One region of the Exiguobacterium sp. s194 genome, then DNA from elsewhere that is predicted to be linked to it. Evidence: riboswitches for the same ligand, from Rfam matches in the RefSeq annotation. Region 1 holds a riboswitch; the other holds the start of a gene.
What was found. A riboswitch is a leader RNA that binds a small molecule or an ion and turns the genes downstream of it on or off. The one in region 1 is predicted to bind thiamine pyrophosphate.
Positions count from the first base shown of each region.

Region 1 (3,144 bases):
CCGCAATCGTAAAGTCTGAACCGATTGCATCGAGTTGTTGCGTCACGAGTTCCGGTGACACCGCCTCGACCCCATGCACCCCACGCGTGTTTTGGGCCGTGACGGCCGTCAAGACGCTCGTGCCGAACACACCGAGCTCCTGAAACGTCTTCAAATCAGCTTGAATGCCAGCGCCACCGCCCGAATCCGAACCGGCAATCGTCAACACTTGCTGCCGTATCATGACACCACCTCGATGCGGTCACTCGGCAACTCGACCGCCGTCATCTTGCCGAGCTCATTCAAGAAGTGAACGGGGAAGTCACCCGGCCCGTCGGCCAAAGCGGTAGCGAGTTCCCCGCACCGGGCATAACCGGCTAGCGCTGTCGCCGTGGCCGTAACCGCATCCCGTTCGACCGCAAGGAACGCACCGACGACCGCACTCAGTAAACAACCGGTCCCTGTCGTCCGGGCCATCGCGCCAGTGCCGCCTTTAATTTCAATCGTCACGTCCCCGTCACTGACGATATCCGTCTCTCCGGTCACGGCAACGACACAGTTGTAGCGCTTAGCCGCTTCACGCGCGATGTGATTCAAATCATCCCGCGTTTCCCCAGCGTCAACGCCGCGCGCCGCCGCGTCGAGACCAATCAATGTCGCGATTTCTCCGGCATTCCCACGGATGACCGTCACACGGACAGATTGCAGAATCGCCTGGGCGACGTCGCGCCGAAATGAGGTCGCCCCGACACCAACCGGATCGAAGACGATCGGACTACCTGCTTGATTCGCCGCCTGTCCGGCTCGAATCATCGTACGTTCCGTCATTGCATCGAGTGTACCGATATTGAGCACGAGCGCATCGCTTAAAGACGCCATCTCGGCCACTTCTTCGACCGCGGACGCCATGACCGGGGCCGCCCCGATGGCGAGCAACCCGTTCGCTGAAAAGTTGGCGACGACGATATTCGTGATGTTGTGGATGAGTGGCCGTTCGGCTCTGACTTTGTCCCATAAGTCGCGCTTCATCGTGTCACCCCCGCCGGTAAATCCCACGACTCGAGCGTCCACGCCATCTCCCAAAACGCATGCTCGTAATAACAACTCTTCAAGAACAGCTGTTGATACCGGACCCGTTCTTCCGCCGTCGCCTGCCCAGCGAGCACGTCGAGCCGTTCAATCTGTTCCTCGACGAGGTCGCGGAACCATTCCGACCCGTACGTCGCAATCCACGTCGCATAAATCGGGTGGTCGGGTGTCGTGTCTTTCATGCGTTCGCCAATCTCGTAATAAACCCAATAGCACGGCAAAATTGCTGCGAGCACGTCACCGAGCGTTGGACCGGCATGTTGCATATGGAGCGCATAGGCGTAAGCCGTCGGGGCCGGCTCAAACGTCGCCCACTCCGCCTCCGTCACGTTGAGCAAGGTGAAAAACTCACGATGCAGCGCATGCTCTGCTTCGATGGTATGGAGCGCGTGCGTCAAAAAGCGGCTCGCTACTTCCATGTTCGGGGCGAGTGTCGCGCCTTTCGCCTGTACTTTCGAGAACTGATTCAAATAATACGAGTCTTGCATGACGTAATGCCGAAACTTCGCCTCGTCGAGTTCACCCGTTCCGAGCTCGCGGACGAACGGATGGTCAAAGCTGGCTTGAAACAAGGCATCGGCCTCTTGTCGTAAATGTGCGGTGAATGTCATGTTTTCTCCTCCTTTGTAATCAAAAAAGACGCCGCCTTCCATAACGGAAGCGGCGTCGGATTTACACAAAGTGTACGAAAACAATCGGTTCGCCCACTTCCCTACGCTAGCGTGAACTAGATCAGGTTCAAAGGGTCTGGACCTCGTCCATCTCAGCCGCGTCACGCGACTCCCCTAGTGGTAAACATTATGAAATTCGGTCATCTACGACCACATCATATCAGTCTTTCTCCGTACTGAAAACCCTTTATCGTGAGAATCGCCGGTTCAACAACGTCCCCATTTGCGAGAACCGCTCGGTGCCGAGCTTGCGCCGGTTTGAGGCGGCGAACACGTAATAATCAACTTTGCCCATATAATAAATCAAACGCAGGCCGGCCAAGAAGAACGTGATCGTCGTGCTGACGGCAAAGCCGACACCGTACCAATCGATGCCGCGCGGCAAGAGCAGTAACGTGAACAACGCGTTCAACGTGAAGAACGAGATGTTGACGAACAACGCCCCGCGCCGGTCCTCGAAATAGAGCAACAACAACGTCAAGATGAGAATCATCGCATTCGCGAACGCCGCGAGCGTCGTCATCCGAAAGATTTGACCGATCTCATCCGGGACACCAATCCAACTGACGAACACGCCCGCCATTAGGATGGCGAACAGCGTCACCACGCCTTGGCTCCGTGCGAGTCGAATCAACTCATTTTTCAATACGGACGTCATCGTCTGTTTCGCCTTCTCGATTTGATGGAGTGCCCCACCGTAGTTGATCAATCCATAAAACGTACGGTAGCGCTCATAAAACCGGGTCTCGACAGCGACGACGAACAAGAGCTGCGTCGGGATAATCGTCAAGTAGGACCAAAAGATGGCCGTGTCATAATACGGGTTGAACAAGAACGAGTCCGCGATGATCACACGTCCTTCACCGAACCAGATGATGAAATTCGTGACCCAAATCCCGAGCACGTACAACACGCCGATGGCGAACAAGTCTGGATAGCGGTCGAAGTACTTGAAGTACGAGAACTCTTTCACCGCGTAACGGAGCGGGAACGTCCGGAGCATCGCGAAGAACAACCCGAACAACGTCACAATCATCCCGACCGTGAAACCGAGCAACAGCTCGAGACTCGACGGGTCGACCATGAGACGGCTAATCGCATAGACGCTCCCGACCGAGATAAGTCCGCCGAGCAGGAAGCTATAGGCCACCGCTTGATAATACTTGGCGGCACTTAAAAACAAGAACATGACCCAGATGACGTTAATCGTCATGAATAAAACGAACAACGTCAGTTTGTACAGAAAATCGAGCGGCGACAATAGCCAAAAGATACTATACAGCAAGCTTGCCGCGAGAATCGTCACTTTGAGCATCCCGGTGAACACCGGGAAAATCTCATGTGCCTTCTTCTCATAAAACAAGTCCGCCACGTATCGGGTGACGACGAGCTGTTGAAAACTGAA
Region 1 covers NZ_JACSLT010000009.1:78,151-81,294, forward strand. Annotated here, with positions in the region: gene thiD (bifunctional hydroxymethylpyrimidine kinase/phosphomethylpyrimidine kinase) at 1-220, opposite strand, end outside; gene thiM (hydroxyethylthiazole kinase) at 220-1,008, opposite strand; gene tenA (thiaminase II) at 1,005-1,679, opposite strand; TPP riboswitch at 1,761-1,865, opposite strand; gene pelG (exopolysaccharide Pel transporter PelG) at 1,927-3,144, opposite strand, start outside.

Region 2 (3,144 bases), on a different contig from region 1:
CACGTAAATGCTACGTAACAGGTAAATCACCTAAATCAGGTAACAACCGTTCGCACGCACTCAACAAGACAAAACGCACTTGGGGTGTAAACGTACAAAAAGTTCGTATTCTCGTTGACGGTAAACCTAAACGAGTTTGGGTTTCAGCTCGCGCTCTTAAATCAGGTCTCGTTGAACGCGTATAATTTTTATACACGAACGAAATAAATCCCAGCGGCATTCGCCGATGGGATTTTTTTGTGTTCATTTTTTGACATACAGCACGAGCACCATGCCTTCGTGCACGATCAAATCCGCCGCTTCATCGTCCCATTCGTTCGAGATGGTGAGCGCCTCATGGCTGACGACATCGTGACGGTCGAGCGGATATTTGACGCCGCGGATGGTCACGTTCGCCTGCTTCCATGGGATGAGCGACAAATAGTGACCGTCTTGACGCGGGAGTTCATAGCGTCCCGACCCGACGAGTCGTACCGTCTGCCCTGCCGTGACGAGACGCATCTCCGGATACGCCTCGAGCAGACCGATATTGCTGAGCGTCATATCGAGCCGGCCGCCGAGCGCACCGTAGACAATCATCTCCGTCGCGCCATGCCCCCGTGCCGCCTCGAGAGCGATCTCGAGGTCGGTCACATCTTTCTCAGATGGATAGCGGACGGCGTCGATCGGCACTTCGCCCGTGAAGGAGTCGAAATCGCCGACGACGAGATCTGGGTTCAGCCCGTGGTTCAACAGTGTCTCGTACCCCCCATCGACGCCGATGATGTAATCGACGTCACGCGGGAGTCCCGAGATTGGTTCCGGGCTGGCCGCCACAATCAACACCCGCATTAGCGGACGTCCCGGGTCGCGAGCGTCGCGAAGCGCGGCGCCGAGACGAACAAGAGGACGAGGACGACGGCCGACACGAGGAAGGACGGGAGCATGTACGTCATGTTATAGGCGAACGAGTAGGCGACGACCGGACCTTCCGCGTATTCGGCGAAGAAGACGATCCCCGACAAGACGTGGGCGCCGTAACGAAGCAGTGAACCGAGGAGCGCGCCGAGCACCAAATAAACGACGAGCGTCTTTTTCGCCTCATCCTTGGCGGCTCGTTTCACTTGACCAGCAAACAGTCCCGCCATCCCGACGACACCGTAAGCGAACGTGTAGTCGAGCAGGAACTGGACAGGCGTGAAGATATAGGCCCCGAACAGCAGTTGCAGCGTTCCGACAAGTGCACCGGTCGCAAGTCCGCCTTTCAAACCGTGACGATACGCCATGACGAAAATCGGCAACATCGCCAAGCTGATTGACCCGCCTTGCGGCATCCGGAACGGGATGAGCAAATCAAAAATCAAACCGAGTGCGGCGAACAATGAGATTTCAATGAGCGCCTGTAATTTTAAACGTTGTTTCATCTATTTCCCTCCTTAAAATATGAGCGAACGACAAAAAGCAGCATGACGTAAACGCCATGCTGCTATCGAGTAGCAACGTGCATTTTCGCCACATCCCTACGTCCGTGTGAACGGAACAGGTTCAAAGGGTTAGCGTATGCCTCTCAGCCACAGAATGTGACACCCCTTGCGACAATATTTGTTGTTCTATGGACGATTATACACGAGATGCGTTGCGAATGCTATCGATTGCATCTTTATAGCTCGGCTCGTTATAGATGGCCGAGCCGGCCACGAGCACGTCAGCACCGGCATCGATACATAATTTCGCAGTCTCCGCGTTGACGCCGCCGTCAATCTCGATTTCAAAGTCGAGACGGCGCGCTTGGCGCATCTCGTTCAACGCCGCGATTTTCGGCACGACCGATTCGATGAACTTCTGACCCCCAAAGCCAGGGTTCACCGTCATGAGAAGTACCATGTCGACGTCACCGAGCACGTGTTCAATCAATGACAGCGGCGTATGCGGGTTGAGAACGACGCCACACTTGGCTCCGGCCGCCTTAATTTGTTGAAGCACGCGATGCAAATGGTTCGTCGCTTCGACGTGGACGGTGACGATGTCCGCTCCCGCCTTGATGAAGTCTTCGACGAAGCGCTCCGGTTGGTCGATCATCAAGTGGACGTCTAACACCATGTCCGACTTCTTCCGTAAGCTCGCGAGCACCGGGAGACCGATCGAGATGTTCGGGACGAATTGACCGTCCATGACGTCAAAATGGATATAATCCGCGCCGGCCTCTTGGACCGCCTTCACTTCTGCCTCTAGGTTGGCGAAGTCCGCCGCTAAAATCGAGGGTGCAATTTTAATCATGTCAGTACCTCCGTTGTCTATCGTTTAACTCTGCCATAAACGTAACATAATTCTCATAACGGGTGGAAGCGATTTCTCCCGCCTCGACGGCCGCTTTGACGGCACAACCCGGTTCGTTCAAATGGGCACAGCCTCGGAACTTACAGTCGTCGTGCCGCTCGACGAACTCAGGGAAGCACCAGCGCATCTCCTCGACTTCGAGTTCTTCTGGGAACTCGAGGCTTGAGAAACCAGGCGTGTCAGCGACGAGCCCGTCAGCGAGCGTGATGAGCGTGACGTGACGCGTCGTGTGCTTGCCTCGGCCGAGCGACTTCGAGATTTTCCCGGTCGCGAGTTCTAGTTCCGGCGCGACCGCGTTCAAGAGCGAACTCTTGCCGACTCCGGTCTGTCCGGCAAACACGCTCGTCTTCTCTTTAAACGACCCACGAATTTGTTCAATCCCCGACCCGGTCTCCGTCGACGTCTCGATGACCTCATAGCCGATTGACCGATATAAGGCCGCTGCCGCTTGAATCGTTTCGAGTTCCGACTCCGTCAACAAGTCCATTTTCGTTAAGACAATAATCGGATGGACTTGCTTCGATTCGATTAAGACGAGGAAACGGTCGAGCAGATGGAACGAGAATGCCGGTTCCTTGACCGAGAACAGCAAGAACGCTTGATCGATGTTAGCGATCGGCGGGCGGACGAGATGGTTCGACCGCTCATCGACGGCCAAGATATAGCCTGTGCCGTCCCCTTGGTCTTGAATATCGACATCGTCGCCGACGACCGGCGAGATGTTCCGGTTGCGGAAATTGCCGCGGGCGCGACAACGGATCTCTTGTTTCTCTTCCGTCATGACATCATAAAACCCGCCTTGTAATCGAATAATCGTACCTTTCATCC
Region 2 covers NZ_JACSLT010000001.1:276,487-279,630, forward strand. Annotated here, with positions in the region: gene rpmB (50S ribosomal protein L28) at 1-185, shown strand, start outside; gene KNP85_RS01430 (thiamine diphosphokinase) at 244-831, opposite strand; gene thiT (energy-coupled thiamine transporter ThiT) at 831-1,403, opposite strand; TPP riboswitch at 1,480-1,580, opposite strand; gene rpe (ribulose-phosphate 3-epimerase) at 1,600-2,256, opposite strand; gene rsgA (ribosome small subunit-dependent GTPase A) at 2,258-3,142, opposite strand.
Region 2: another riboswitch for thiamine pyrophosphate. It lies ahead of thiT (energy-coupled thiamine transporter ThiT); the one in region 1 lies ahead of tenA (thiaminase II).